3 regions of the Desulfomicrobium macestii genome follow, and region 3 is predicted to be linked to each of the others. Evidence: predicted binding sites of a transcription regulator. Region 3 holds the regulator's gene; each other region holds the start of a gene.
The links. Region 3 encodes sigma-54, which starts transcription at its own class of promoters, with help from an activator protein. Its sites were predicted from a motif close to CTGGCACGGNNNNTGCTT; they were not measured.

Region 1: the regulator sigma-54 is predicted to act here: its motif matches at 8,964-8,981, upstream of H4684_RS03395 (OmpA/MotB family protein).
Region 2: the regulator sigma-54 is predicted to act here: its motif matches at 8,920-8,937, upstream of H4684_RS11730 (VgrG-related protein).

What each region holds. Positions count from the first base shown of each region.
Region 1 is NZ_JADBGG010000003.1:211,252-221,874, forward strand. Features, by position in the region: gene H4684_RS03360 (DEAD/DEAH box helicase) at 1-2,716, shown strand, start outside; gene H4684_RS03365 (HlyD family secretion protein) at 2,796-3,998, shown strand; gene H4684_RS03370 (DHA2 family efflux MFS transporter permease subunit) at 4,003-5,541, shown strand; gene H4684_RS03375 (CotH family protein) at 5,538-7,112, opposite strand; gene H4684_RS03380 (DUF4956 domain-containing protein) at 7,112-7,843, opposite strand; gene H4684_RS03385 (polyphosphate polymerase domain-containing protein) at 7,855-8,538, opposite strand; gene H4684_RS03390 (ferredoxin) at 8,681-8,863, opposite strand; gene H4684_RS03395 (OmpA/MotB family protein) at 9,003-9,890, shown strand; gene H4684_RS03400 (motility protein A) at 9,890-10,623, shown strand, end outside.
Region 2 is NZ_JADBGG010000017.1:11,735-22,357, reverse strand. Features, by position in the region: gene mutY (A/G-specific adenine glycosylase) at 1-330, shown strand, start outside; gene H4684_RS11765 (alpha/beta fold hydrolase) at 327-1,178, shown strand; gene H4684_RS11760 (ABC transporter permease) at 1,222-2,082, opposite strand; gene H4684_RS11755 (ABC transporter permease) at 2,079-2,915, opposite strand; gene H4684_RS11750 (ABC transporter ATP-binding protein) at 2,912-3,997, opposite strand; gene H4684_RS11745 (extracellular solute-binding protein) at 4,067-5,122, opposite strand; gene H4684_RS11740 (ATP-binding protein) at 5,326-7,560, opposite strand; gene H4684_RS11735 (acyltransferase family protein) at 7,739-8,776, opposite strand; gene H4684_RS11730 (VgrG-related protein) at 8,989-9,894, shown strand; gene H4684_RS11725 (GNAT family N-acetyltransferase) at 9,896-10,399, opposite strand; gene H4684_RS11720 (D-alanine--D-alanine ligase family protein) at 10,392-10,623, opposite strand, start outside.
Region 3 is NZ_JADBGG010000026.1:43,038-53,660, reverse strand. Features, by position in the region: gene H4684_RS15360 (desulfoferrodoxin FeS4 iron-binding domain-containing protein) at 414-530, shown strand; gene H4684_RS15355 (acyloxyacyl hydrolase) at 720-1,394, opposite strand; tRNA gene H4684_RS15350 (tRNA-Ser) at 2,021-2,116, opposite strand; gene tadA (tRNA adenosine(34) deaminase TadA) at 2,107-2,640, opposite strand; gene H4684_RS15340 (phosphoribosylformylglycinamidine synthase subunit PurQ) at 2,694-3,503, opposite strand; gene H4684_RS15335 (CTP synthase) at 3,824-5,464, shown strand; gene kdsA (3-deoxy-8-phosphooctulonate synthase) at 5,471-6,277, shown strand; gene H4684_RS15325 (KdsC family phosphatase) at 6,267-6,791, shown strand; gene lptC (LPS export ABC transporter periplasmic protein LptC) at 6,788-7,324, shown strand; gene H4684_RS15315 (LptA/OstA family protein) at 7,340-7,852, shown strand; gene lptB (LPS export ABC transporter ATP-binding protein) at 7,849-8,571, shown strand; gene rpoN (RNA polymerase factor sigma-54) at 8,678-10,105, shown strand; gene hpf (ribosome hibernation-promoting factor, HPF/YfiA family) at 10,176-10,623, shown strand, end outside.

The sequences.
Region 1 (10,623 bases), on a different contig from region 3:
GGTCCGGGCCATCGATATGGTCCGCTCCGGCCGCCACGTGGTCGTGGCCACGCCCACGGCCAGCGGCAAGTCCCTCATCTACAACCTGCCCGTGCTTGAGGCCTGCCACGCGGATCGCCGCACCCGGGCCCTGTATCTCTTCCCCCTGAAAGCCCTGGCCCAGGATCAGCGCCGGGCGCTGGATTCCCTGGCCGCCGGTCTCTTTCCCACGCCCACATCGGCCATCTACGACGGGGACACCTCGGCCTCGCAACGTTTGCGCATACGCCGGGACCCTCCAAACGTTCTCTTCACCAATCCGGACATGCTGCATCTGGGGATTTTGCCCAGCCACGAAAAGTGGTCGGAATTATTCGCCAATCTTAAATTCGTGGTCGTGGACGAGGTGCACACCTATCGTGGCGTCATGGGCTCGCACATGGCCTGGGTTTTTCGCCGTCTGGTCCGTCTCTGCCGGTTGCACGGAGCGAACCCGACCTTTGTCTGTTCTTCCGCGACCATCGCCAACCCGGAGGAGCTGGCCTCGAATCTGACCGGGCTGCCCATGAACGCGGTTCTGGAAGGCACGGCCGCAAGCCCTCCGAAGCACATGCTCCTTCTGAACGGTGTGGACGGAGCCGCCCGCAAGGCCATCGGACTGCTGCAAGAGGGCATGAAGCTGGGCTTGCGGACCATTGTCTATTGCAAGTCGCGGCGCATGACCGAGCTTATCGCCCTGTGGGCGGGAGAGGCAGAGGGCGAGGAGCGGGAGCGCATCTGTGCCTATCGGGCCGGATTCCTGCCGGAGGAGCGGCGCGAGATCGAAGCCCGCCTTTCTTCCGGAGAGCTGTTGGCCGTGGTTTCCACCAGCGCCCTGGAGCTTGGCATCGACATCGGGGGGCTCGATCTGTGCATTCTGGTCGGCTATCCCGGCTCCATCATGGCCAGCTTGCAGCGCTCGGGCCGGGTGGGGCGAGGGGGGCGCGAGGCCGCGACCTTCCTGATCGGACACGAAGACGCGCTGGACCAGTATTTCATGCATCATCCCGAGGAATTTTTTGCCATGAAGGCCGAACGGGCGGTCATCAACCCGGACAATCCGGTCATTGCCGCCAGGCATATGCAGTGCGCGGCGGCGGAAGCCTCGCTGCATCGGTCCGATCCGCTGGTCCGGGAAAATTCCGGGCTGGTAGCGGACCTGGTGCGTGGGGGCGAGCTGCTGCAGAGCCGGGACGGGCAGGAGTTCTTCTCCAAGGCCAGGCAGCCTCATCGGGGCGTGGCCCTGCGCGGCACGGGTTCGACTGTGGTCATCATGGACATGGACAGCGGCGAGCGGATCGGGATGGTGGACGGTTTTCGCGCGGTGCTGGAGACCCATCCCGGCGCGGTCTATCTGCATCGGGGCGTGACCTATGTGATCGCGGATCTGGATCTTGAGACCCGGATGGCCAAGGCGCGGCGGGCCAAAGTCTCCTACTATACCCGCGTGCGGCATGAGAAGAGTACGGAGATCATCGAAGTGAGCGCCACCCGGCCCGTATTCGGGGCCATGGTCAGTCTCGGACGGCTCAAGGTCACGGACCAGGTTACGGGATACGACCGCATCAGCACGCGCGGCGGACGGAACCTTGGCACCGTGCCCCTCGACATGCCTCCGCTGGTCTTCGAGACGCAAGGGGTCTGGATCGCCATCCCCGAGTCCGTGCGCAGGCAGGTGGAAGGGCAGATGGCCCACTTCATGGGCGGCATCCATGCCCTGGAGCACGCCGCCATAGGCATGATGCCTCTTCTGGTCATGACGGACAGGAACGATCTGGGCGGGATATCCATCCCGTTTCATCCACAGGTCGGCTCCGCGGCCGTGTTCATCTACGACGGCCTGCCCGGCGGGTGCGGGTTGGCCGAACAGGCCCACGCCGAATACGAAACACTGCTTGAGCGCACCGCCCGCGTGATCCGGGACTGCGCGTGTGAAAACGGGTGTCCGGCCTGCGTGCATTCCCCCAAGTGCGGCTCCGGCAACAGGCCCATCGCCAAGGGTGCGGCCTTGATGGTGCTGGAGGGAATCATGAACGCCGCCCCGCCGGTGGAAGCCGCATCGCAGGAGTTCGCGACCCCCCGCATCGAGATGGCCGAGCCGCCTGCCGTTGCCGTTCAGGATGCAGTGTTGAACCCGCTGCCGCCGGATTTTCGCTACGCGGTTCTGGATCTGGAAACCCGGCGTTCCGCGCAGGAGGTCGGGGGCTGGCACCGGGCCGACCTGATGGGGGTCAGCTGCGTGGTCGTCTATGACTCGGGGGTCGATGATTTTCGTGACTACGGGCAGGAGGACGTGCCGCGTCTGGTAGGGGAGCTGGTGGAGTTCGATCTGGTGGTCGGGTTCAATATCCTGCGCTTCGACTATGCCGTGCTGGGCGGCTTGAGCCGTTTTGATTTTTCAAGTCTGCCCACCCTGGACATCCTGAGGAGTGTCCATGAGACCCTTGGGTATCGCCTGTCCCTCGATCATCTGGCCCGCGAGACGCTGGGCGCAGCCAAAAGCGCCAGCGGCATGCAGGCCCTGGCCTGGTGGAAGGAGGGACGTCTCGCCGACATCATTTCCTATTGCCGCCAGGACGTGGCCGTGACCCGCGATCTTTTTCTCTTCGGCGTGAGGCATGGGCACCTGCTCTTTCGCAACAAGGCCGAAAAGATCGTGCGCGTGCCCGTGGATTGGGCCGTGAATTGGGAGGGATAGACGTGGCCGGGTCTTGCCAAGGGCGGCGGACAGGTTTACCGCCCTCCATGTTTTGATAAAACGTGAAAGGAAAAATTTCATGACACCCACTCCGGATACCACTCCCGCCAATGGCCGTGCGGGGCGCAAGCGTTTCGTCGTATTGATCGTCTTCATCCTCATCGTCGGAATCGGCGTCCTGCAGTACGTGCGCGGTCTGGGACGGGTGTCCACGGACGACGCCTTTGTCGATGGCCGAATCTATCAGATAACGCCACGGGTGGACGGGTACATTTTGCAGGATCTGGTCGAGGACAACCAGCTCGTGGAGGAGGGGCAGCCGCTCCTGGTTCTCGACCCCGTCGGTTACGAGGTGGGCGTGGCCCAGGCGCGGGCCGATCTGGCCACGGCCGAGGCGCAACTGGAGTCCCTGCGCAAGGGCGTGCCCCTGCAGAAAAGCCAGACCGAATTCCAGGTCCTGGGCGCGCGGGCCCAACTCGACAGCTTGATGCGCAGCCTGGATCAGGCCCGCCTGGAAGAGGCCGCGGCCAGACAGATGGTGCTGCAGGCCGAGGCGGAGCTCAAGAATGCGGAGCTTGGTTTCAACCGTCTTTTCGAATTGCGCCAGGGCGGGGTCGTTGCCGAATCCGCTTTGGACGAAGCCCGCTCCGGGCTGGACAGCGCCCGCGCAAGGACTGCAGCCGCCCGAGACAAGGCGGATGCGGCGGAGCGCAATCGGGCCTCGCTGCGTGAAAATGTGGCGCGCCTTCAGGCCAACATCGGTCTGGCCCAGACCGGGCACGAGGTGGCTTCAATCAAGGATCTGGAGGTGGCGGCCCAGGAGGCGCGGGTGGACCTGGCCCGGGCAAAGGTGCGCAAGGCCGAGCTCGATCTGGGCTACACCCGCATCCTGGCTCCGGCAAAAGGGCATGTGACCAAGAAGCGGGTTCAGGTCGGGCAGATCGTGACAGCAGGGCAGCCCATCATGGCGCTTGTGCCCCTGCACCAGGACCAGCTCTGGATCACGGCCAATTTCAAGGAGACCCAACTGGCCCGGGTGCGGCCCGGACAGAGGGTCGATATCGAGGTGGACACTTTTCCCGACCGGGAGTTCTCAGGCCGGGTGGAGTCGGTCATGGCCGGTACGGGAGCGGTTTTTTCCCTCTTTCCCCCGGAGAACGCCATGGGCAACTACGTGAAGGTAGTGCAGCGCATTCCGGTCAAGATCGTTCTTGAATCGGCCAATGCGACGGACAGCCTGCGGCTGGGCATGAGCGTCGTCCCGACCATCCATCTGGACTAGATCCATGGCTCCGGCGCGCGCCACGGGCAAGTGGCTCATCACCCTCAGCGTCATGATCCCGACGCTGCTGGAAATACTCGATACCTCCATCGCCAACGTGGCGCTGGGGCATATCCAGGGCTCCCTGTCCGCCGGTCAGGACGAGGTGACCTGGGTTCTGACCTCCTATCTGGTCGCCAACGCCATCGTCATTCCCATGAGCGGCTGGCTGGCCCGGATCATGGGGCGCAAGAACTACCTCATGGCCTCGGTGACCCTATTCACCCTGGCCTCCATGCTTTGCGGCCTGGCCCAGAGCCTTGAAGCACTGGTCGTGTTCCGGATCATCCAGGGCATCGGAGGCGGCGGCCTGCAGCCCATGTCCCAGGCCATCCTGCTTGAGACCTTTCCGCCCCGGCAGCGCGGGCTGGCCATGGCCATCTTCGCCATGGGCGCCGTCCTTGGCCCTATCCTGGGGCCGCTGCTTGGCGGGTACATCACGGACAATTATTCCTGGATCTGGATATTCTACATCAACGTGCCGCTGGGCATTCTGTCCCTTTTCATGTGCTGGTCCTTCATCTTCGACCCCTCCTATCAAGAGCGCCGCGTGGCCGGGGAAAAGGTGGACTATCTGGGCCTTGCGCTCCTGTCCGTGGGGCTTGGCTGCCTGCAGATCGTGCTCGACAAGGGGCAGGGAGACGACTGGTTCGCCTCGCAGCACATAGTGATACTGAGCATCCTGGCCGCGATCTGCCTGTGCGCGCTGGTGTGGTGGGAGCTTCGGCATTCCAACCCGATCATCAATCTGCGCACCTTCCGCTATCCCAATTTCGCGGCCGGCAACGTGGTCATGTTTTTCGGATTTTTCGCGTTTTTCGGGTCCATCGTGCTTTTGCCCATGTATCTGCAGAACCTGATGGGCTACACGTCCTATCTGGCAGGTCTGGTCCTTGGGCCAAGCGGAGCCATCATGCTCCTGCTCCTGCCCGTTGCGGGGAAACTCACGGAAAAGATCGACGCCCGTTTTCTGCTTTGTTTCGGACTGACGGTTTCGGGGTTTTCACTTCTGTTCATGTCCAATTTCACCCTGCAGATCGACATCGATACGGCCATTCACGGGCGTAACATCCAGGCCATCGGCATCGCCTTCTTCTTCGTGCCGCTGTCGTATCTGACCATGGCCTTCATCCCGCGCGAGAGCATGAACAACGCCTCGGCCCTCTTCAATCTGCTGCGCAATCTGGGCGGGTCCTTCGGCACGGCCTTCGTGACCACGATCCTGGCGCGCCGGGCCCAGGTGCACCAGCATCATCTGGTCGAACACCTGACGCCCTACGATCCACCGTTCACGCAGGCCCGCGACGCCCTGGAAAAATTCATGGGGCTCGATCCCGTGCAGGCCGCAGGAGTCATCTACAGCCATGTGCTCAAGCAGGCCGCATACATGGCCTACGTGGACGTCTTCTACATCCAGGCCCTGTTCTTCTTTGGATTGGCGGTGTTCATGTGGATCATCAAAAGGCCCGACCACGGCACGCACATGCCCGAAGGCATGCACTAGGACCCGGGCTGGGAGGGCAGGAAGACGGCGCGGATCCGCGTATCGTGTTCCAGGGCAAGCTCAAGGCGGCGCTGAAGGATTTTCCGGCCGTCCAAGATCCAGTGCGAAAAGTCGCGGTCCGGGCGCGGCTCCAGGGTGACCTTCTGCCCTTGAAAATACAGCCCTTCATATTCCCCGGGCGTATCCTGCCCATCGATCAGGACCGGTTCAGGGCTCTGCACCTGGCAGGCAACAACCTCTGGCGCTTTCAGATCGGCCACGGATTCGGCCATGAGGAGAGCGCGGCGCTCAAGCAGATAGGATAACGCCAGTTCTTCGTCGAAGCATTCAATTCCGGTCTCTTTTTCCAGCCGCGCATAGTGATCGACGCGCTCCGTGAGCCATTCCCGGCTCAGGCGGTGGTTGATGCTCCAGGTCAGCCGCCACAGCATCTCTTCTCTGAAACGCGGGCTCGAATCCCACATCCCTTTGAAGACAGAGGCCCGCATGCCGTGGGCGTCGCGGAAGTTCTTCCAGCCTGCCCGGTTGGCGGGAATTCCGTTTGCACGAAGCCCGGCAAAGGCCAGGTCGGCATCCCATAGCACGCTGCGCCAGCGTGGGGCAGGCTCCGTCTCGTCCAGCAGAAAGGCTCCCTGATTCCAGTCCTGCCATTGCAGAAAGGCAAAGGTGGTCATGGCATTCATGAAGTCGCTCATGTCCAGTATGCCTGACACGCGGTCATAGTCCCACAGGCCGAAGAAAGGGTCGACGCGCAGGCGCAGGGCTTTGTACCGGGCCGTGTCCAGGACCGAGTTTTCGGATTCGAGCATGTAAAAGGCGAAGTCCTCGTGTCCGAGCTTGCGCTCCCAGTGGGTGCGGTTGACGTGTTCGCTGGCCAGGCCCAGACCGAGATTCTCGCCGTTTCTGCAAAGCAGGATGGGAGCATAGTCCGGCGTGATCGATCCGATGCGCCGGGCCACGTCGAAGGCGAGCATATTCACGAAGCCGGGGATCAGGTTCTTTTCCGTGCGTGTGACCACCTTGCGGATCTTCATTTCCGAACCATCAAGGAACGCCGCGCCGGGGACACTTTTCTGCCCGTAGCTGTTGCGAAAATAGAGGCGAAAACAGTGCAGCATGTCGCGCGTGTCGCGATTGCCCTGCAGGCGGATTCCAGCGGGCGCGGCCAGGAGCTCCCGTCCGTTTTGCATGACCACGACTCCTGCCGGGCGCTCCCAGTTCCGTCCGCGTTCGCGGCTGTGGGCCTTGAGCCCGGTTTCCGGATCATGGAGATCTTCGTCCGCGACGCGAATGGCCACCACCCGCATGGCGGAATCGGCCAAGGGAAGTGCGTCTTTTCGGGCCGCGGCGATCAGGGCCGAGGCATCCTGTTTTTGTCTTGGGATGGTTACGGGGAGACCCTGCTTGGCGAGCAGGGACGACTTGCGCGAACTGCCCAGATCGTCCCTGAGCACGGCGATGCGCCAGGAGCGCTCCTCTCCCCAATGGTGCAGGCGCAGTCCGAAGTAGACCAGAATCAGGCCGCAGAGGACCAGCAGCAGGACCGAAAGGCGTCGCAGAGACCTTGGCATCAGATGCTGACCTGGTCGTTGAACATGGAGACGGTGGCCCCTTGGGCGCAGGTCAGGGCGTGTCCGCGTACGCGGGTCAGCAGGTCGGGACTGCCCTTGGCGAAGCGCAGGGTCACTGCCGCGCCTTCGCCGGTTTCAACCACGGAGATGACCCGTACGCCGGCAATGCCGGTGACGCTGGGCAGGAATTCCGTCGAGGACGATTCGGCGTTGCTTCCGGGCAGGTTGACCAGGATCGTGCCCTGTTCGCTGGCGGCCAGGGGCAGGCCGCGCCAATTGATGAGGAACAGGCCGAAGGTCGAAACGGCCAGCAGGATGAGCAGGAAAAGGAGGTTGAAGGTCGCGCAGGAAATCGCGGTGGCGATGGTCAGCATGATGAATCCGACTTCTTCGGGCTCCTTGATGGGCGTACGGAAACGGACGATGGACAGCGCGCCAAGCAGGCCCAGCGACAGGGGCAGGGAAAACTGTACGCAGATGAAGATCGCCGTGACCGAAATGCCCAGAAGCGGAAAGGAGCGATAGGCGAGGCTCCCTGTGCCGCGCGGCCGGTAGAAGCGGACATAGAGGCGCGAGATGTACAGGGACGCGAAGAAGGAGACCAGGAGCAGGATGAAGAAGGTGGTCAGGCCGATGTTCGCCATCTCTTCATGACCGGATGTTCCTGATTTGATCAGCGCCTCGTATATGTTGGCCAGAAAATCCACGCTGCTCGGGATGAGTTCGTTCACGAAAGGTCTCCTTAGATATGGTGCTGCATCAGGCTCTGGTAGCAGTGCAGGTATTTGGAAAAGGAATCGGGCCGCAGGCCCATGGTCATGAGGGGCGCGAGATATTGAGGGAGGCTCGCGAGACTTCCCTTCGTTTCGATCACGGCGAAAGAGAGCATCGGCGATCCTGCTGGGCCGGGACAGGACAGGGCGTGACGCGATGCGTGGATGTCCTGATCCAGGGCGATGCGGACGCCGGTCATGGGATCAATGAAGCGCATCCTGCGATAGCTGACCACAAAAACAGGACGGGTCGAGGCGCAAAGCCCCACGCCTTTCGTGGCGAGCAGGGCGGGTAGGGCCGCCAGTTCAGGATCGCCCAGGGACATCCCCGCGAGCTCCAGTCCTGTGCGTGAGACCCGTATGCGCACCTTGCGCTGCAGGCCGCCTTCCTTGATTTTGGCTTCGAGGACGGCCGGCCCGTTGTCGGGCTTGAAATCCCAGTCCCCGTACCAGCGCAGGCGGACCTTGGCCTTGAAGTAGGTGCTGTCGATCTTTTCAGTCAGAAATTGCAGGTCGAGGGTGTCGTAATAGATGCTGTGCACCGTGGCCGCAGCGAAATTTGGATCGGGCAGGCAGTGCGCGCTGATGATGGCCCTGGCCAAAAGGGCCTGGGCCATGTCGAGGACATATTTTTTTTCGGTGCGTGATTCCATGTGTTATTGGCCTTGCGTTCCATGCCTGAGTCAGCATGCAAAGCCGCACCTTGTGCACAACGAAGTAAAATCGCAAGCATTTGTTGGAGGCCAAAGAAAAGGGGGCGCCGAGCCCCCCCCCTCTTTAGGTTGAAAAGCCGGGTTATTCCTTGCTTATGGCTTCCACCGGACAGGCGTCGATGGCGTCCTGGGCGCATTCGGCTGTGGAGTCCGGGGCCGTGACCATGGCTTTTTCTTCGCCGTCGATCATGGCAAAAACTTCAGGACAAAGTTCCACACAACTTTCGCAGCCGATGCATTCTTCGTGGTCGATCACTATGGTCATGATTCCTCCAGGTTGGGGTTACGTTTGGTTTTTGCCATACAGCTTTCCAGATGTCCGTGCAAGCCGTGGTGCGTTTGGGATTGCTTGATCGTTTTTTTCGTTGGCATGAATTTGGCTCATGCTTAGGCGGAGGATTCCCATGCGAGAACCAACACCTGAAATCATGCGCGACGTGTCGGCGCGGCTTTCCCGCCCCGGGCCTGGCAAGCGGGCCATGGAAGGCGCGGCAGAGCCCTTTGGCGGTATAAACGGCGTTGATGGAGAGCATCCCGGCGGGAACGCTTTTGGTCAACACTTTGACATTTTTGCCCGGGAGCAGCAGCTCCGGCCCGCCAGTTGGGTCATCTGCTGGTCGGATCTGATGATGACCATGTTCATCATGTTCGCCGCGCTCTACATCTTTCAACTGCCCAAAATTCAATATAAATCGGTTTCGGAATTCTCCGTGCAGGCCTTGCCGCTGGGGACCGAAACCATTCCGCCCCAGGCTTTGGCCGGATCGATTCTGGATCGTCTGCACGACCGCTTGCGTGATCTGATCGCGCGCGATGGCCTGCAAGCCGTGGTCATGGTGCAGTCGGTTCCGGGAAAATCACTGCATGTGGTGCTCCCGGGCGATTTTCTTTTTGAAGGAAGTGGCACCGTTCTGCGGGGCGATGTCAAAAAAACGCTGCTGGACATGGGCGAAATCCTGGGCAGCGCGCCGCATGTTCTGTCCGTGGTCGGCCATGCGGCGCCCGATGGTGCGGCGGTGGGGGCCATGGGCCCCTGGGAGCTGTCGGTGGCCATGGCCTCCGATGTGGCGAATTTCTTGATGCTGGACGCGGGTCTGTCCGCCGGGCGCATGCTCGTGGCCGGGTACGGGGATCAGCGCCCGTTGGTGGATGGTGACGGCATCCGCGTCGGCTGGCGCGTGGAATTGGTCTTGAGTTCGGAAAATCCGACGGAGCCTCTGCCCACGGTGAGTGCCCCGACCGGAGATGGGTTTCGGCAATGGCTTGCCGCATCGAAGCCGGGAGAGCGATGATGGAAGGAAAAACGATTCTGGGCCTGCTGCTCTGCGCCCTGATTTTTGGAGCAGGTTTCGTGATCAGCGGTGATGTGGGACAGTATTTCAACCTGTCCGCGTTCCTGATCGTCTTCGGCGGCTGCCTGGGCACGGCCATCGCCAGCTTCCGGATGGAACGCCTCGGGTATGTGGGCAAGGTGCTGCGCAATTCCTACCGCTCGCGAATGAAGGAGCCGTCCGCCATAGTCGAGATATTGGTGGACCTGTCGGTCAAGAGCCGGATTCGCGGGCTGCACACCCTGGTCGAGGACGAGCGCGAGACCTCCATCATGTTTCTGCGGCGGGCCCTTGGTTTTGTGGTCGACAACTACTCCCGGGAGCAAACCACCGACATCCTGAACACGGAGATGTATTTCTTCAAGCAGCGCCGTGATGAATCCGAGCGCGTGCTGCGGGTCATGGCCGATATCTGTCCGGCCATCGGGCTGGCGGGCAGCGTGGTGGGGCTTATCGGCATGCTTTCCGGCGTGAATGACACGGGGGTTGTGCTGGCGACCATTCCCATTGCCCTGACTTCGACTCTTTACGGCGTCATCCTGGCCAATTTCGTCTTCCTGCCGCTGGCTGCGCGGATTCGCGAGGTCACGGACCACGAACTTCTGCTCCAGAAGATCATCATCGAGGGCGTGCGGGCCATTCAGAGCGAACTGAACCCCCGCGTGCTCGAAGTGAAGCTCAAATCCTTTCTCAC
Region 2 (10,623 bases), on a different contig from region 3:
CTCTGGGAGTTTCCGGGCGGAGTCGTGGAAGCGGGAGAGACGCCGCGGGAGGCCGTGATCCGCGAATACATGGAAGAGACGCGGTTGATCGTGAACCATCCCGAGCCCATCGCCTCCTTCAAACATTCCTTCACGCGCTTTCGCGTGACCCTGCACGCCTTTATCGTGACCCTGCTCTCAAGCCCGGAGGAGCTGAACCTCCAGGCCGCCCAGGAACATCGCTGGGCCAACTGGTCCGAAATCATGCAACTGGCCTTTCCGGCCGGTCATCGCAAACTCGTCCGCCACCTCGACAACGATCCGAAATTCCGGGCAAGGGTACACCCATGATCACATTTCTGCTGACCGTCTTTCTCGCAACGACACTCATTCTCGCCCTCCTGACCTACACGCTGTACTGTTACGAGGAGAGCAACCAGGCGGGCAAGCCGCTGGGACCCTTCCTGAGCCTGGCCGGGAAAACCGCCCTGCGCAGCATCGTCAGCGAAATGGCGATCCTGCTGCTGCACCCCCTGGGTCTGTGGCCGCGTCTCTGGAAGGAGCCGAGCGGCGGAGGGGAACTGGTGGTGCTCGTGCACGGGCTCTTCCACAACCAGAGCGCCTGGATTCTCTTTCGACGCTGGATGCAGGGCCACGGTTTCGCCACGGTCTGCTTCTCCTATGCGAGCTGGAACTCAGGATGGGACGAGACCGTCGCCGGTCTGCGCAAAGATCTCGAATCCCTGCTGGCCGCGCATCCGGACCGGGAGGTGCATCTGGTCGGGCACAGCATGGGCGGGCTGCTCCTGTGGTCGGCGCTGGCGGGGCTTGAGGACTCAAGCCGCGTAAAGAGCCTCGTGACCATGGGCACGCCCTTCGCCGGAAGCAAGCTCTCGCCCTTTGCGCTGTCCTCGCTGGGCAGATATCTTCGCTACGAAGGCGAAACCGTGCGCGCGGTCACGCGCTTGCCGCTGCCCTCCCACGTGCGCCGCCTGGCCCTGCATTCCCCCGCGGACAACATGGTGCTGCCCAACGCGGCCCTGCGCTGCAAGGCTCCGGGATGGGAAGAGATGACCACACGGCCGGTGAGCCATGTGGCCATGCTTCACTCTCGCGAGGTGTTCCGGGAAGTTCGGCGCTGGATCGGCGCCGAGGGCGCAAACGTTAAGTCGCAAGCCACGGTTCGGGATCTTGCCTGAGACGCCGCCCGTCCCGCCTTCGCGGGGTGGGCGGGACGGGTTTTCACTTCAGGTCTTCCTTGCGATCGATGTACAGATTGGTCAGGGCCAGCACGGACGTGCCGATGATGAGCAAAAGCGAGACGGCGTTTATGACCGGCGTCGAACCGTCGCGGACCTGCAGATACAGATTGATGGGCAGGGTGGGCTGCGAGCCGACCAGAAAAAGGGTGGTGTTGAAATTCTCGAAGCTCATCAGGAAGGCCACGGCCCCGGAGCCGATGATCGACGAACGCAGATAGCGCAGGGTGATGTGCCAGATGACCTGAAAACGTGTCGCGCCGAGGTTCAGGGCCGCCTCTTCCAGGGAGTGGTCGAACTTGCGCAGCTTGGCCGAAACCACCAGCGTGACGAAGGTGGTGATGAAGGAAAACTGCCCCACCACGACCAGCCAGAAGCTGGGCCTGAAAAGATCGAAATCCAGGTTCCAGTGATCCTCGAAATAGATTCCCGCCGTTGTCGCCCCCAGCAAAATGGAGATGCCAAGGATCACGCCCGGAATGACCAGCGGGGCGAGCATCAGGAAATACAGAAAATTCTTGCCCCTGAAATTCTCCTGCTCGAACAGAAACGCGGCGCACACCCCCACCACCACGCATGAAACCGAGACCCACAGCGCGGTCTGGAAACTGACCCAGATGGCGCGCAGGTTGTCTGCGTCCTCGAAGATGCCGACCCGTTTCGGCCCGGCCGAAAAGAACCAGTCCAGAGTAAATCCGCGCCAGGGCAGGGACGGAAAATCGGAATTGTTGAAGGCCAGCACGCAGGTCACCAGGAGCGGCGCGAACAGAAAAAAGAAATAGAGCAGTATGAAGACCACGAAGGCGCGGTCGTAGGCCCGGGATCTGGGCAGCGAGCGGATCATGAGGCCACCTCGCCCAGGCGCTGGCCCGAGAGCCTGAGGCCCACCCAGATGATGCCCGAACTCAACACCAGCAGCAAAAAGCCAAAGGCAGCGCCCTGGTTCCAGTTGAAGCTGGCGATGAACTGGTTGTAGATCTGCTCCGTGAACCACAGCGAGTTCTTGCCGCCCATGAGGTTGGGGGTCAGGTAGTTGCCGAGCACCAGCATGAAGACCACGATGGAGCCGGAGGTGATGCCCGGCTTGCAGTGCGGAATGATGATCGTGCGCCAGATGCAGGACTTGCTCGCGCCCAGGTCGTAGGCGGCCTCGACCAGGCTGTCGTCCAGGCTCTCCATGACCGAGACCAGCGGCACGACCATGAAGAGCATGGACGTGTACACAAGGCCCATGATCATGGTCGCGTCATTGTAGAGCATCTCGATGGGCCGCGAAACAAGGCCAAGCTGCAGCAGAAAATAATTGATGACCCCTGATTCGCGCAGCAGGATCATCCAGCCGTAAACCCGCACCAGTTCGCTGACCCAGAACGGCAGCAGCAGAAGGACCATCAGAAAACCGCGCACACCCGGCCGGGAGAGTTTGGTGATGTAGAAGGCCACGGGCAGGGACACGATCAGGGTCAGAAAAGTGGTGATGACGGAATAGGCCGCCGTGCGCACGAAAGTCAGCCAGTAGATGGGCTCCAGAAAGAAATTGCCGTAATTTTCGAGGCTCCAGCTCTTGCCGACCCGAAAGCTCAGGATGAGCAGATCCAGATGCGGCAGCACGATGAGCAGAACAAGCCACATCAGCACCGGGGCCAAAAAGATCCAGAACAGGCCGGAGCGCTTCATGGCGTCTCCTCCCGCGCGAATGCGATGCCGGACTCGGGATGCCAGCCCAGGGTGATGTCCTCGCCGGGACGGATGTGATCGAAGGCGCGGTTCTGGGGCAGGGCCACGAGCAATTCGTGACCGCTCGCGGTGGCGGTCAGCAGGCGGCTGTTGGCCCCGTCAAAGAGGATGGCCTTGACCGTGACGCCGAAGGTGTTGAGCCCGGCCGGGTCGGGCGGCTCGATGACCATGGCCTCGGGTCGCAGAAAAAGGGTGGCCGGGCCCTTGCGCGCATCGGCCTTCTTGCGGGCGCGAAAAACCAGGTTCTCATCCGTGCGGATGAGCACCGTGTGGTCGTCCATGTCCTCCACGCTTCCGGCCCAGCGGTTGTTGTCGCCCACGAATCCCGCCACGAAAGGGGTATGCGGATCGCCGTAGAGCTCCTGCGGGGAGCCGACCTGCTCAAAGCGTCCCCTGTTCATGACCGCCACGGTGTCGGACATGACCAGGGCTTCGGACTGGTCGTGGGTGATGTAGACAAAGGTCGTGCCGATCTTGGCCTGGAGCTTCTTGAGCTCGACCTTCATCTGTTCCCTGAGCTTCAGGTCAAGGGCGCCCAGCGGCTCGTCCAGCAACAGGACCTTGGGGTCGAGCACCAGGCATCGGGCGATGGCCACGCGCTGCTTCTGACCGCCGGAGAGCTGCTGGATGCGCTTGGCGCCGAATCCGGGCAGGTCCACCCGTTCCAGGATTTCATCCGTGCGACGGCGGATCTCGGCGGCAGGCACATTGCGCCGCTTCAGGCCGAAGGCGATGTTCTCGGCCACGTCCATCATCGGAAAAAGGGCCAGATGTTGAAAGACCAGATTGACGGGCCTGTTGTTGGGCGTCACCCCGCGCATGTCCTGTCCGCTGATCTCGATACTCCCGCTGGTGCACTCCTCGAATCCGGCGATCATGCGCAGAAGCGTGGTCTTGCCGCACCCGGAAGGACCGAGGATGGAGAAAAAGGAGCCCTTGGGCACGGAAAAGGAGACATCGTCAACAGCCGAAAACGTCCCGAACCTCTTGACCAGACCGGTAATGACCAAATCGAATTGCATGCGCCTTCCGTTGTGGAAAAAAAGAAAAAAAATGAGGTCCGAAGCCGGCAGGCTTCGGACCTTTCGTGCTTAGTTGGAGGCCTTGACCTTGTCCAGCACCTTGCCTTCCATGGCCTCAAGGTTGGCGGGAACGGGCGGATACCATTTGATGTTGTCGATGGTCGCCTGCGGGAAGGAACGATCGAAATTGGCCTGGAAAGCCGGATCGATGAACGGACCGGCGCCCTTGGAGGCCGTGGGGGTCTTCTCGGCGGAAGTGAAATAGCCGCTGTTTTCGGGCTTCAGCATAAAGATGATCCACTTGTAGGCCGCGTCGACGTTCTTGGCCTTGGCCGGAATGGTGAAGGTGTCGATCCAGCCCAGGGCGCCCTCGGCCGGAGCCACGAAGTCGATGTCCTTGTTGTCTTCGTGCAGCTTCCATCCGCCGTTGTCCCATGCCTCGGCCACGGTCACTTCGCCGGAACGCACGGATTCAAGCAACTGGTCGCCGTTGGCCCAGTAGTTCTTGACCAGGGGCTTGGCCTTGATCAGTTCGGCCTCGATCTTGGAGAGCATCTCGGCGTAGGCCTTTTCGTCACCGTAGAGGGCAAAGGGGTCGTAACCCAGCGCAAAACCCAGACCGATGAGGACCGGACGTTTCAGGCGGTAGCTGATGCGGCCCTTGTACTGCGGGTCGATGAGGGCTTTCCAGGAGGTCGCGTCCTTGGCCTTCGCGGTGTTGACCACCAGACCGGAGGTGCCCCAGCAGAAGGGAACCGCGTGCGACTGGCCGCCGACCAGTGTGTTCTTCTTCACGGCTTCGAGCATGGAGGGAATGAACAGATCAGCCTCGATTCTGGAGTAATCGATGGGCTGATAGATGCCAAACTCTTCCTGCACCGAGGAGATGCGGTCCTGACTGGGCTGGGCCAGATCAAAGCCCGCCCCGCGCGTGGCCCGCAGCTTGGCGATCATTTCCTCGTTGTTGGAATAGGTCACCTCGACCTTCACTCCCGTCTCGGCCTCGAACTTGTCCACCAGCTCCTTGGGGGCGTACCCTTTCCAGGTCAACAACTGGAGGGTATCGGCCATGGCCAGGGATGAACCGACCATTAGAAAAACGATCATCAAAACAATCCGTTTCATGCGTAATTCTCCTTATAAGTGTGTAAGAAAAGCCAAATAAACATGTATCAATCTCAATCAATTTCGACAAGTGCATGACACCGTGAAGACAAGACAATGGCAAAAAAATTTTCAGCCCATTCCATGTCCGGCCGGCGCCGCAAGAGCCTGAACGCACACTCCGGTCCCGGCAGAAAAAACTTTCGCATCGGCCCCGTGAAATATCATCTTCTGGAGAGAATCGAGATGATGGTCTCTTTCAAATGTGCCATGTCCACGGGCTTGGCGATGTAGGCATCCATCCCGGCTTGCAGGAAGCGCTCCCGGTCTCCGGCCATGGCGTAGGCGGTCATGGCCACTATGGGGACGTCCTTGCCAAGCTCTTCCCGAATGATCCCCGTGGCCTCCATCCCGTCCATGACCGGCATCTGCACGTCCATGAAAACCAGATCGACGTGCTCGCGCTCAAGTATTTTGATGGCTTCACGGCCATTGGTGGCGCTTATGACCTCGCAGCCGAACTTTGCCAGAATCCGCTCCATGGCCATGCGGTTCACCCCGTCGTCCTCCACCAGCAGAAAGCGTCGCCCGCCAAGGTCTTCCTCCACCCCCTCGTATTGCGTCCGCGCAAGATCGCTCGACCCAACGGCAAAAGGAAGGGTCACGGCGACCGAGGTGCCCTCGCCCTGCACGCTTTCGATCTGTATCTGCCCATGCATGAGATCCACCAGACGACGCACGATGGCCAGCCCCAGGCCCGCGCCCTGATGCGTGCGCACACAGGAGCCGTCGACCTGAATGAACGGCTCGAAAATATCATTGAGACGTTCGCTTGGGATGCCCACTCCGCTGTCCTGGACCGTGCAGCGGATCCGGCAGGGAGATTCCCCCGCCGCCGAGACAAGGACAAAACGTACATCGATCCGCCCCTTCGGTGTGAACTTGACGGCGTTGCCCACCAGATTGAAGAGAATCTGCCTCAGTCTGACCTCATCGCCAAACAGATGGGCAGGGATGCAAGGGTCTGCACGCACTTCCAGCCGCACCCCCTTCTCGTGGGCCGGAACACCGAAAATATCGATGATGCTCTGCCGCACATCGGCAAAGGCGAAACTTTCCTCCTGGATGACCAGCTTGTTGGATTCGATGCGGGACAGATCGAGAATGTCGGAAAGCAGACGGGAGAGCCGATTCGTGGAGCGAATGGCCGCTTCGAGATATTCCTGCTGCTCGACATCGGGTTCCGTGGTCTGAAGCAGTTGCAACATGCTCAGTACGCCATTGAGGGGCGTTCGTATTTCATGGCTCATGTTGGCCAGAAATTCGGATTTGCTGCGGGATGCGTCCTCGGCAGCTTCCTTGGCCTTGTGCAGATCCTCCTGCGCTATCCGTCGCTCCAGCGCCATGCGGTCGAGGGCTTCGGCCACAAGCCCCAGTTCTCCGGCGTCATGGTCCACCCCGGTGGGCCTGGTGTAGTCGCCGGTCCGGAAACGCTCGGCGGCCATGACCAGCGCGTTGATTCTGGGCATGACAAAGGTCCTCTCCGCAACCCAGGCCATGACCAGGGCCAGCAGGGCCGCGCAGGCAGACAGAAGGAGGCCCGTGGCCATTGCTTTATGGGCGTCGGCGCCAATGGAAGCCTCGGGCACTCCGACAAAGAGGGTCATGTACGGTTCCGCCCCGTGCGCGTGTCTGATCTTGCAAAACGCGTTCATGCGGCTGAGGCCGTCGGAACCCATGCTGACAAAAACCCCGCTGTCCCCGCCCTGCTTTGATTTTGCCCAGGTTCCAGGACTGACGAATGCTCCCAGGGGAAAAGATTCATCAACGACGGACCTGTAAATGCGTCTGCCCTCATGATCGGCGATGCCCAGAAAGGAATCGTCCGGCAGATGCTGCCCGACAAAAAATGAATGAAGCCTGGTCAGATCGAGAGCCACGGTAAGAACCCCTTTAACCTGCCCCTGCTCATCCAGGAGGGGATAGGCGAATGGAAAGGACGGAATCGAGGTCCCCCTGGAAACGATAAATTCTCCCGGAGAAAAATCCCTGGTGCGCATGGCGTCCCTAAAATGCTTGCGGTCCGCAAGACTGCCGAAGGACATGGGCACGGCCGAAGCCAGTACCTCCCCTTTTGGATCAGTCAGGGCGATGTTGGTATAAAGGGGGTTGTTGAGCAGAATTCGTTTGAAGATCGCCATGCAGCCATCGACATCCCGGTTTTGAACCCGATCCATGACCGACAAGGTCGAAAGAGTCTGCCGGGTCACCTCGGAGGTCCTTTGCTGCACCCCGGCCATGGCCGTGACTATCCGGACCAACTCTCCCTCGGCGTGGCGAAATGCATTGTCGCGGCTCTGGAGTCCATTGAGCAAAATGATTCCCAGTGCCGGCAGCACCGACAGCAGTACCAGGCCGAAAAGCATGGCCCGCAAGGATTGGAAAAAAGCAAGACGCATGAGAAGGCTCCCAAGCCCTGGAACACGGGTGCATTCCTGGACTTCTTGTATGCCTCATAACGCGCTGACGAAGAAAAGGGAAGGAATCAAGCAAAGCCGAATGCCTCCTTCCACGCGCCCGGGCCAGTGTCGGAACACTGCCCCGGCGTCATGAAAGGATAGCCAAACAGCTGATCTCTTACCAACCGATGAGCATGCGGCTTTTGTTGGGAAAGGCTCTTTTGACCCGCTTGGCCACAGCATAGGAGGCCCAGATGACAAGCGGCGACAGGATGGGCAAAAGATGCAGCCCGTAATAGGGCCTGTAATATGACTGAACCGTTGAAATGAGATAGATGATCCAGCCATGCAGAAAATAAATGGCAAAACTTGAGCCAGCCAGTGTTTTCAGCAGCGTGCTATCGATATGTTCGTATTTGTGCAGAAAAACCATGAAATAAACGCACAGAATCTGCTTCTGTATAAACGCTATGTCTATCCAGTTGAATTCAAATGGATTTTTCTGCAAGTTTCCGGATGCTTCGAAAAAAGCTGCCTGCACCAATGCCAGAAAAATCACACATCCCAGCAGGTGAAAGTCCTTGCCCTTAAATTTATCATATATGAAATCTCTTTCCATTGAACATAAAATACCAAACATGTAGACTGGAGAAAAATATATCACAGACTGAACTATGGACCAATTATTCACAGGCCTATGCATGAAAATCGATATCAAAGAAAGAATTGATATTATGTATATCTTTTTACGTAGATCTATTCTTATAAACCAAATAAACAAAGGAGATATTATAAACATGGCCATTATGAACGGAATATACCAATAAACCATGACGCCTCCATACCAGTAGTACAGAAGTGTCGGACGGACTATCTGATCGTAGAAAGTAGCTTCAGGACCAAAATAAAACTCCGGAAATGGCGCTTTTATGACCAATGCCCAGATAACGGGCAGAACGGACAAAATGAGATACGGTACGTACACATTCTTGAATTTCTTTTCCAAAAATTTGCGATAAACAAATTTGGGATAGAAAACATGATGAAAAAGAAATCCTGAAATGAAAACGAAAAGGGATGTCCCGCCTGAAATCAGATTGGCCAGCACCCGCTCGCCAAAACTGTCGATCACCCATCCGGTGATGCCGTAGCAATGGCCGATTACAATCAGAACAATCGCAACCGCTCGAAAATACTCAAAAGATCTCAGATGCATGCGTTCCACTCAAGGAAAAAGGTTGACGGCAGCCAAGCCGCCGCGATCACAATCAGACCAACCACATCCGACAAACCAGAAAAAAATTCCCGGCATCCCGCCGAAAAAACGCTCCGCCCGCGCCATGCCTGACCTGCCCGGGTCTGGCCCAAAATCTGCTAAGATTGCCCTGAAGCACCGCCAGCGACACGATTTTGACATGGAGACGTTACATGAGCCTTCTTGATCCCATCCAACTGATGACCCTCATGGGAACCAAGCCCGAGCGCAGGAGCCACAAGGCGGCGCTGGAGGACGGGTTTCAAAGCCACATGCGTCAGGCCCTGGGAACCAAAGACATAAATGAATTGAGCGCGAACCTTGGCGGCTCATCCATGGAAAATTCCCTCATGCGGGATGCCCTGCACGGACTGGCCGCCATCATGAAGCAGCAGTCTTCCTCGGACGCGGGGACAGGCCAGGCGCGAAGTTCCCGCAGGCAGAGCCCGACAGGCTCCCTGTCCGCGACCTTCGAGTCCGGAACATCGGGCGTGAACGCCATTGGCCATGACAGAAACGGCGGCACATCCTACGGAACCTATCAGATCGCGTCCAAGCCCGGCACCATGAAAGACTTCATCGCATTCCTGCGTGACAAGGAGCCAGGCTGGGCCTCGAAACTCAAGGCCGCCGGCCCCCCGGACACGGGCTCGACCCGGGGACGCATGCCGGATGTCTGGCGTGAAATCGCGGCCGAAGACCCTGACAAATTCGGGGCGCTGCAACGGGATTTCATCGAGGCCACCCATTACGCCCCCGCCCGCGACAAGATTTTGGCACGAACCGGCGTGGACATGGACACCATGCCATCCGCGGCCCGCGAAGCGCTTTGGAGCACGGCGGTTCAGCATGGAGCCGGCGGAGCGGCCAGGATCTTCGGACGGGCCATCAAAGCCATCGGCACGGAACAACCTGAACACCAGTTCGCGCAAAAACTCATCGACAAGGTTTACGACAGCCGCAAATCACAATTCGGCTCCTCCACGGCCAGCGTGCAGGCCAGCGTGAAAAACCGCATGAACGTGGAAAAGGAAATGGTCCTGGCCATGCTAAGTGGCGACAACCAGTCCGTGGCCTAGTTCAATCCCGCTCCAGGGGCCCGATATTCTTTGTAAAATAGAGGATATCCTCGCCCGGGGAATAGTAATCGCGAATGCGGGCCTCCAGGCTGAAACCGCAGGACAGATAAAACCTTTGCGTCGGCGCGTACTGTTCCCGGGACGACGTCTCGGCGATGAGCTTGCCTCCCTTGCCCCTGCGCAACCGCGCCTCCACTTCCGCCAGCAGTTTCCTGCCCAGCCCCTGACCGCGCATCTCTTCATGCACCGCGATCCAGTACAGATCATGGGTGCTTTCGGTGCACGGCGTCGGGCCATAGCACGCATAGCCCAGGGGCCCACGCTCCAGTGTTTCGGCGAAAACAAAAAAATATCCGCTCTCTTCTCCCTTGGCCAGACGCTCGGTCACCAGTTCCTCGGCCACATCCACCTCGGAAGCTGAAAAAAAGGCCGTGGAGGTCACGATTTCGCGCACGGCGTGTCTGTCTTCGGCGCGTACCTGATCGCGAAAGAAAATCTCATGCACGGCCGGTCTTCTCCCTCTGCCCCGCCCTCTCCAGGGCATCGAAAACGATGTCCCGGACCAGTGCGGCATGGTCCAGTCCGGCCTGCCTGGCCGCAGCCACAAAGCCCGCGTCCGGGGAAATGCACGGATTCGGATTGACGTCGATGATGTTGACCAGGCCGCCGTCGCCGACACGAAAGTCGATGCGTGCGTACCCGGCCAGATTGAAAAGTTCCCAGCAGGAA
Region 3 (10,623 bases):
CTGATCGGTCCTGTGCTGCAAAGCCCAGGGCCGATCAACTTTTTTAGAAAACGCCAACACAGGGCAAATTCTCCGTTCTGGGCACCGAAGAAAGCATGGGCGAAAGGAAAGGGAAGTCTGGCCTTAGCCCCTGCAAGTACAGGGAAAAAGCACAAAAGAAAGAACGCCCGCACATTCAAGGCCGAGCTATTGCACAAAAACCGACACACTGTTATGGTCTTCCCAATTCGCAACATTCCGTAGAATCATCACAGATACAGGATTGGTCCCCGGTTGCTGAAACACTGCGTTCGCTCCCCTCCTCGATATCATCACTGATTCAAGCTGCTTACTCATAAGCGTTCGCAACGCCCAAGCAGCATGCCCCTTGTGAAAAATTATAATCCACCACAACATTCAACAAGGAGAATTCTATGTCTTCGGAAAAAGGTGAAGTTTACAAATGTGAAGCGTGTGGTGCCGTCGTACTCGTGCAGGAAGGCGGTGCGGGAGAACTCGTGTGCTGCGATCAACCCATGATCAAGCAATAATCTGTCAGCTCCCCTCAAAACGAATCCCCCCTGTTTTCCTTGGATTTAGGAAAGCAGGGGGGATTTTAAATAATGAGGAAGAGGATGGGAGAAGACTGAGCAGACTTTACAGCACTTTTTGAAGTTTCAATAAAAGCTGGCCAATTCATTATTGCCCGTTGAAATCTGACGGCACAACATCGCCGCAACTCAAAAAAACCAATTCACTCCTATGCAAGGCCCCAGCGTGTTCACCCCTTGGTTGGGTTTGGACAGACCGGCAGAGGAAAGATGAAGAAAGTGAATCTCAAAGTTGACCGCAACGTCGTCGGTGAAAAAATAGTTCACTCCAACCGCCGCTTGTTCATTGAATTGAAACGATGCGCCCAGATCGGGGGCCCGGATTTCGGTGAACGCAATGCCAATACCGATATCGACGTAGGGAATCCAGCGTGTGCCGGTGGCAAAGTTATAGCGCAGATGGGGCGTCAGTCCGACGGTCCAGTAGCCATCGGAATTGACCTGCGGAGCGAGAAAGACCTCCCCGCGCACTTCGAAATTTCCTCCGTACCATTGTCCGACGCCCACGACATCGCCGACCATACGACCGTAAGAAACCGTCATCGGGAGGAGGTCGTGCCGCTCCTGAGCTCCGAAAATCTTGATTCCGTATCCCATTCCGACACCGAGGCGAAACGTCTGCGTCCCGGCGCGAAAGCCGTGGCCCACCGCGCCCGACCAGATATCCGTGACCCCAGGAGGTGAACTGTCCACCGCAATGAGCGCAGAATCGGCGGCAGGCTCAAGGTCCTCCGCATGAACCAAAAAGGGCAGGAGCAAAAACAGGCAGACGATGAACACGCTGATTGGTTGAAGCATCTTCATAAGCGACTCTCCTGATACAGTGTCAAACTGGCTTTAAATGGCAAATTCGGTTCGTTCAAGCGAATTGAATCCCCCGTGGTCAGCATGTTTGCATACTGGCAAAAAAAAGAAGAATTTATCCAAAGACGCTATCCCCAGTCAGGTCATCCCGGAGAAAGCGTTTCTGCTCGGTAGCGCCGTGCTCAAGCAACGATTGCGCCAAGATGATCCTGCGGATAGCACCTCATAACAGTCTGATTTTATGATAAAAACAACAATATTTTAGGAACGGCAGAAAAGAGGCTTATGCCTGAAGCCGCCGCATATACCGCAACTGGGATATATGACGGGTCGGTGCGAAGAGCATTAGCCTGCCGAAAGCTGGACCGGAAAGCAACGGCTCCCAAAAAAGTCACCACTGCAGCTCCAAATGGCAGGAGATGGAGGAGTAAAGACGGGAACGGATTGTACAGAAGGGCTTCCCGTTCGGGTTGCCTAAAGAAGCAGAATTGACGGAGGCTTAAGGCTGGGCTTCAAAACGACTCACGGCAGGTTTCTCCGATTATGTATCCGCCGTGTGTATCCGTGCGGACTTGGAGATTCCTGCCGTTTTTATATCGCAACTATTTGTGATAGTTGAAAAAAAATGGCGGAGAGGGTGGGATTCGAACCCACGTACCGGGGATTAGCCGGTAACTCGATTTCGAGTCGAGCGCGTTACGGCCGGACTTCGCTACCTCTCCGCGAGGTTTTTTGAAATTTTCTTTTCCTGGCGGCGCTGTTTGAAAAAACCGCTCAGTTTTGCGCTGCATTCCTGTTCCAGAACTCCGCCCAGAGACCAGAAATGGTGGTTGCTCCAGGGCAGCGCCGTACCGTCCATGCGGCTGACCAGGCATCCGGCCTTGGAGTCCGCGGCGGCGTAGACCACTCCGGCCAGGCGGGCCTGGATGACCGCACCCAGACACATGATGCAGGGTTCAAGGGTCACCACCAGCACGGCGTCGGTCAGACGATGATTCCCCACCTTGGCGCCGGCTTCGCGCAGGGCCAGGATTTCGGCGTGAGCCGTGGGGTCGTTTTCAAATATCGTTCTGTTCTCGCCCCGGCCCAGAATCTGGCCGTTGCCGTCGATGACCACCGCGCCCACGGGCACGTCTCCCCGCCCTTCCGCCAGACATGCAAGCTGCAGGGCTTCGTTCATGTAGGGCTCCCAGGCCAGCAGGTCATCCGGTCCCGGCGTCGGGGAAGGCGCACAGTAGAAAGTCATGGGGGTGCTGTCAATGATCTTTGCATCCTCTTTGGACACGTTTTCAAGCCGCCCTATCTGGCCTTCAGGTATTCGATCCCGCCCTTGAGCAGTTCCGTGCCCAGCGTGGAGGTCTCACCCCTGGTCCAACGCGGGTGATTGGTGGGATGGTTGTAGGCCTCGGGATGGGGCATGAGCCCGAGAATCCGGCCGGAAGGATCGGTCAGCCCGGCGATGCCAAGCGGCGAACCATTGGGATTGGCCGGATACTCCTGGGTCACCTCCCGGGTCTGCGGATCCACGTATTGCAGGGCGATGAGATTCTGCTCCTGCAGACGGGCGAGGGTCGTGTCGTCACCGGGCACGAGCTTGCCTTCGCCGTGACGGACGGGAACGTAAAGATAATCGAGCCCCTTGGTGAAGACGCAGGGAGACTCCGCGTTGATCTTCAGCGTCACCCAGCGGTCCTCGTACTTGGCCGAGTCGTTGTGGCTGAGCGAGACCTGGCGGGTGAAGTAGGCGCCATCAAGAGCGGGAAGAAGACCCAGCTTGACCAGCAACTGAAAGCCGTTACAGATGCCGAGGATGAGGCCGCCCGCGTCAAGGAAGCGCTTGAGCTCCTCCATGAGGGACTTGCCGCTCTTGGTCAGCATGTGCCGCCAGCGCAACGCGGCGGCCTGGGCCGAGCCCAGATCGTCGCCGTCGAGAAAACCTCCGGGCAGGATCAGAAAATTGTAGTCGGTCAAACTGATCTTGTCCGCCGTAAGATCGGAAAAATAAGCGATGGTGGTCTGGTCCGAACCAGCCTGATCCGCCGCAAAGGCGCATTCCCGCTCGCAATTCGTCCCGTAGCCGGTAATTACCAATGTTTTGACCTGAGCCATCACCCCTCCAAAATCGGCCGTAGCCGTGCTGTTTGATTAAGTACCCAAGCCCATTACAGTCCAAGCAAAACAGGCGCAAGCCTGAAAATCGCCCTTTCGGACTGTTTGCACTCGGCGTTCTTTCTGCTATTGAACCCAAGGTGTTTACAGGACACCAGGGGCCGCTTGACAAGCAGGAAGTCCGCTGCCAAATGTTCCGGCGGACATACGGATGTCAATTTTCGGGCTGCCGACAGGTGGCCCATTTGTTTTGTGGACCATGTCTGGCCGCGCCAAGCGCGGATTCAGACCGAAGAAATATTCAGGTGAGCGAGGCAGCGATGAACACCAAATTCATTTTTGTGACCGGCGGGGTATTGTCCTCTCTGGGTAAAGGACTGGCCGCCGCATCCATCGCGGCTCTTCTCAAGGCGCGGGGGCTTCGGGTATCCATCCAGAAGCTTGACCCGTACATCAACGTCGACCCGGGCACCATGAACCCCTTCCAGCACGGCGAAGTCTACGTCACCGACGACGGCGCCGAAACGGATCTGGATCTTGGGCACTACGAGCGCTATCTCGGCACCCACCTGAGCCAGCGCAACAACTACACGTCCGGGCGCATCTACAATACCGTCATCACCAAGGAACGTCGCGGCGACTACCTGGGCGGCACGGTACAGGTCATCCCGCACATCACCGACGAGATCAAGTCGTCCATCCTGAGCCTCGCCAGCGACGACCTGGACGTGACCCTGGTCGAGATCGGCGGCACTGTGGGCGACATCGAGGGGCTGCCGTTCCTTGAAGCCATCCGTCAATTGCGGGCCGACCTCGGCAAGGACAACGTCCTCTACATCCACCTCACGCTGGTCCCCTACATCAAGACCGCCGGCGAGCTCAAAACCAAGCCCACCCAGCACTCCGTCAAGGAACTGCGCAGCCTCGGCATCCAGCCGGACATCATCCTCTGCCGCTCCGAAGTGGACCTTGGCGACGACATCAAACGCAAGATTTCGCTGTTCTGCAATGTGGACCGGGACGCGGTCTTCACCGCCATCGACGTAAACCACATCTACGAACTGCCCCTGACCCTTTATAATGAAGGTGTTGACCAGAAAATCGCCATCCTCCTGCGCCTGGCCGCCAAGAATCCGGACCTGCAGGAGTGGAAGAATCTCGTCTACAACCTGCACCATCCAACGTCAGAGGTCACCATTGCCATCGTCGGCAAGTACGTGGACCTGAAGGAAGCCTACAAGAGCCTGCATGAAGCCCTGACCCACGGCGGCGTGGCCAACAACGCAGCCATCCGCTTCCTGTACGTCAACTCCGAGGAAATCACCGCCGAAAACGTGGCCGAGAGCCTCGCCGAGGCCGACGGCATCCTCGTCCCCGGCGGCTTCGGCATCCGCGGCGTGGAAGGCAAGATCGCGGCCATCACCCATGCCCGCGAAAACAGGATCCCCTTCTTCGGCATCTGCCTTGGCATGCAGTGCGCGGTCATCGAGTACGCCAGAAGCGTCATGGGCCTGACCAAGGCCAACTCCGAGGAGTTCGACCTGACCACGCCGGATCCGGTCATCTATCTGATGAAAGAATGGTTCGATTTCCGCAAGAAGTGCGTGCAGCGCCGCGACATGACGAGCGAAAAAGGCGGAACCATGCGCCTTGGCGCCTACCCCTGCGTGATCGAAAAAGACACCCGCGCCTATGAAGCCTACGGTGCGGTCGAGGTTTCGGAACGTCATCGCCACCGCTACGAATTCAACAGCGCCTACCAGAGCCGTTTCGAGGAGGCCGGACTGACCATCAGCGGCCTGTCCCCGGACAAGAGCCTGGTCGAGATAGTGGAGATCAAGGATCATCCGTGGTTCCTGGGTTGCCAGTTCCATCCGGAGTTCACCTCCACCCCCATGCAGCCGCATCCGCTGTTCCGCGAATTCATTCGCGCGGCCGTGGCCAACAAGAAAACCGAGTAAAAAAACATGATTGACTGCTCCACCCTGGTCGCCGGACGCCCCTTTCTCATCGCCGGACCCTGCGTCCTCGAAAGCCTGGATCTGGCCATGACCGTGGCCGTCGAGTTGCAGGCCATCGCGCGTGATCTGAACCTGCCGCTCATATTCAAGAGTTCCTATGACAAGGCCAACCGCACGGCCGGAGCGAGCTTCCGCGGACCGGGACTGGACATGGGGCTCGATTGGTTGGCCCAGATCAAGAGCCGCACCGGGCTGCCCGTGATCACGGACATCCACGAGCCGCGCCAGGCCTCCCTGGTGGCCGAGGTGGCCGACGTGCTGCAGATCCCGGCCTTCCTCTGCCGCCAGACCGATCTGCTGCTCGCCGCCGCGCGCACCGAGCGCATCGTGAACATCAAGAAAGGGCAGTTCATGGCACCCTGGGACATGCAGGGGCCGGTGGAGAAAATCCGATCCGAAGGATTCGACCGCATCTGGCTGACCGAGCGCGGTTCCATGTTCGGCTACAACAATCTGGTCGTTGATTTCCGCTCCCTGGTCATCATGAAGCAGTTCGGCTGCCCCGTGATCTTCGACGCCACCCACTCGGTGCAGTTGCCCGGCGGACAGGGCATGTCCTCCGGCGGCCAGCGCGAGTTCGTGCCGCCGCTGGCCCGGGCCGCCGTGGCCTGCGGCTGTCAGGGCCTCTTCATGGAGATCCACCCGGACCCGGACAAGGCTCTCTGCGACGGCCCCAATTCCTGGCCCCTGGCCAAGGCCCGCACTCTTCTTTCGGAGCTTGCGGCCATCTGGAGCATCCCGAATGAATGCTGAACTGCTCGCCCGGGACGTGCGCCTGATCATCCTGGACGTGGACGGGGTGCTCACCGACGGCGGCCTCTATTATGACGAATCGGGCTGCGTAATGAAACGCTTCAACGTCCAGGACGGGCTGGCCATCAAGATGGCCCCGCAGGTCGGCATCGAGTTCGCGGTCATTACCGGCCTTGATTCCCCGGCAGTGCGCAGGCGGGTCACGGAGCTTGGCATCAGCCATTACTATCCCGGCCATCACCGCAAGGCCCCGATCCTGCGCCGGATTTCCGAAGAAACGGGCATCCCCTTGGCGCAGATGGCCTATGTCGGTGACGACTGGGTCGACGCGGCGCCCATGTCCCTGGTCGGACTGCCCATCGCCGTCCCCAACGCCCGCCCCGAGATACTCAAGCTTGCGGCCTGGACAACCAGATCCATGGGCGGCCAGGGCGCCGTGCGCGAAGCCATAGATTTCATCCTGCGCGCCCAGGGCAAACTCGAAGCTCTTTGGCAGGACTGGGTCCGGGAATGAAGCGGCTGCTGGTCGGGCTTTTGACCCTTGTCGTTCTGGCTGGAATCGCAATGCTCGGAAAACGGCTGCTCTGGCCCGAGCGCCTGGACAACCCGACGATCCGGAATCTGGATGTGGACTTGAGCCTCAAAGGCGTGAACCTGAGCCAGGGCAAGGACGGCAAGAAGCTCTGGAACCTCAGCGCCACCGGCGCCGACTACTCCGAAAACGGCGATGAACTCACCCTCGCCGCCCCGATCATCGTCTACTGGGGCGAGGAAGGCGGGGAACCCATCGAGGTTCGGGCGCCCAGGGGCCAGGTCTGGCAAAAAGAGGACCGGGCCAGAATGTGGGACGGGGTCAACGGCACCCAGGGCCAATACGTGATGCGCTCCGAGACCCTTGACTACACAGGACAAAACCGGACACTCGTTCTCGGCGGCACGGTTGAACTGACTGGCGAATCCATGCAGGGCCGTTCGGACACCCTGACATATTTTCTGGACACAGGGGACTTCCTGGCCCAAGGCAACGTCCAGGTCATCATGAACTGACAAGCGGGTTACCAAATGCGTTCACTCATACTTCTTCTCTTCCTCGCCTGTGCGACGCCTCTCTGGGCGGCCGAGACCGTCCCGGTCAAGATCACTTCCGACACCATGACCTACACCCAGAAAGGGGACCAGGTGATCTTCACCGGCTCCGTGTACGTCATTCGCCAGGACATCCAGCTCTGGTCCGACACGCTGACCGTGCTGCTGGAAAAAAAGGACGGCGCCAAGAACGCCACCCAGGGCGTGCCCGACGAGCAGGGAGCCATCAAGAAAATCATCGCCAAGGGCAACGTGCGCATAAAAGCGGACAAGGGCCGCACCGGCACCTGCGGAAAGGCCACCTATGAAGCCGACAAGGACCTTCTGACCATGGAAGACAGCCCCATGCTCATGGAAGGCGCCAACAAGATCCAGGGCGAGGTCATTAAGCTCTACATCAAGGAAAACCGCAGCGAAGTACTGGGCGGCAAGGGACGGGTCGAGGCCATCTTCAACACTCCCGCCGGCAAAGAGGGGCTTGGGCAGTGACCACCCTGACCGGTCAGAATCTGGCCAAGCGCTACGGAGCCAGGGATGTCGTGCACGACATCGGGCTTGACGTGAGCCAGGGCGAAGTGGTTGGCGTCCTGGGGCCCAACGGGGCAGGCAAGACGACCACATTCTACATGCTCGCGGGCATCGTGCGGCCCACGCGAGGGCAGGTCCTTCTGGACGGCCAGGACATAACCCGCTGGCCCCTGCACAGACGGGCCCGCGCGGGCATGAGCTATCTGCCGCAGGAAAGCTCCATCTTTCGCAAACTGACCGTGCGTCAGAACCTGCAACTGATTCTCGAATATTCGGGATTCTCGCGGGAAGAGCAAAAGCGCACGGCGGACAGGCTGCTCGATGAACTGGGGATCACCCGCCTTGAAGGGCAGCTGGCCGCCTTTCTGTCCGGCGGAGAACGCCGCAGGCTGGAAATTGCCCGCGCCCTGATCCAGAATCCGAAATTCATCCTCCTGGACGAACCCTTCGCCGGCATCGATCCCCTGGCCGTGGACGACATCCAGGCCATCATCCGGGACCTTCGCGACAAGAACATCGGCGTGCTCATCTCCGACCACAATGTTCGCGAAACGCTCCAGATCTGCGACCGTGCATACCTTGTCCACGACGGCCGCATCATCCTGAACGGCAGCCCGGAAGAGATCGTCGCCGACCCGGGCGCGCGCAAGGTTTACCTCGGTGAAGGATTCAGCCTCTAGCGGACACGATTTTCCAAGGATTGCCAGGGCCTAAGCTTTATGGCAGATTCGTTACTGGGTAGTTTTTTAGCCTGCAATCCTCTGACACGGTGAAACCAAATCAATTATGGGCCTTGAACTCCGACAAAACCTCAAGCTGACGCAGCAGCTAGTCATGACACCGCAGCTGCAGCAGGCCATCAAGCTGCTTCAGCTCTCCAGATTCGAGCTTCTCGAAGCCGTTCAGCAGGAGCTGCTTGAGAACCCCATGCTTGAGGAGGGGGTCAAGGAAATTTCCGAGGAGCACGAAATCCAGGCTCCGGCCGAAACACGCCCGGAAGTCTCCTACGAAGACGCGGAACTGATGCGCAACGCGGACTGGGAAAACTACCTCGGCGATTTTTCAAGCACCGCCAAGCAAGTGCAGTTCAAGGAGACCGAGGCCCTGGAGGAGATGATGTCCTACGAGGCCAGGCTCTCGGGCAAGCCCTCCCTGGACGGTCATCTGCTGTGGCAGCTGTGTCTGTCCAACATCACCGAAGAAGAGGAGATGATCGGCGAGGCCATCATCGGCAACCTCGATTCCCAGGGCTACCTGATGAGCACCGCCGAGGACATCGCCTCCGAGACGCTCTCTCCCCTGGCCCTGGTGGAGTCCATGCTGCATCGTCTGCAGCGCTTCGATCCCGTGGGCGTGGCCGCGCGGTCTCCTCGGGAATGCCTGCTCATCCAGCTGGAAATGCTGGGCCAGGACGATCCCATCCTGCTTTCCCTGGTAGGGGATCATCTCGAAGACATCGAGAAGCGCCGCTACAAACCGCTCCTGCGCAAGTTCAAGATCCAGATGGAGGACCTCAAGGCCTATCTGGACATAATCCAGTCCCTGGACCCCATGCCGGGCGCCAGTTACGGCAGCGAGAGCACCATATATGTCAGCCCCGATGTCTTCGTGTACGAATACGAAGGGGATTTCGTCATCGTCATGAACGACGACGGCCTGCCGAAGCTGCAGCTGAGCCCCTACTACATGGACGACATGCACCTCGCGGTCAAAGGCCCGGACCGTGAATACCTGCATGACAAGATGCGCTCTGCCATGTGGCTCATGAAGAGCTTGCACCAAAGGCAAAGAACATTATACAAAGTGGTTGAAAGCATTGTCAGGTTTCAGCGGGGGTTTTTCGAACACGGCGTGACCAAGCTCAAACCGCTCATCCTCAAGGATGTGGCCGACGACATTGAAATGCACGAATCCACGGTCAGCCGGATCACCACGAACAAATACGTGGCCACCCCGCACGGCATCGTGGAACTGAAATTTTTCTTCAATTCCGCGCTGGAAATGGATGATGGAACTCAGGTCGGATCCGAATCGGTCAAGGCCATCATCAAGAAAATGGTCAGCGAGGAAGACCCGAAGCACCCCTACAGCGACGAAAAAATCGCCGCGGTGCTGAAAGAACGGCTGGACGTGAACATCGCCCGGCGAACAGTGGCCAAATATCGCGCAGTGCTGGGGATCGATTCCTCATCCAAGCGCAAACAGGTTTTTTGACATCCCGCCCTTTGGGCCGCCCCTTCCGGACGGCAAAAAGGGCTGACCCTCAACAATCGAGGAGGCTTCCATGAGGATTACCTTCAATTTCAAAAACTTCGATCCTTCCGACCATCTGCGCAAATACGCCAAAGACCGCTTCGGCAAGCTCGCCAAATTCACGGCCGGCACCCCCGACGCTGAACTGCAGGTCAATCTCGAAGTGGAGAAATTCCGGCATATCGCCGATATAGTGCTGACGGGGAAGAACGTACATATCTCCGCCCGCGAAGACAGCGAGGACATGTACTCCACCGTCGACCTCGTCTGGGACAAGCTTGAGGCCCAGATGCGCAAGGTCCGCGACAAGGACAAGAGCCGACGCAAAGGCGGCAGCGACAGCACCCGCATGGACGCCGGGAGTTTCGAGGACGACGCGGATGCAAAGCGCAAGCCGGTCATCCAAAAGACCGACGACTTCTCGCCCAAGCCCATGATCGTTGAAGAAGCCGCGCTGCAGCTTGAAAGCACGGACAACG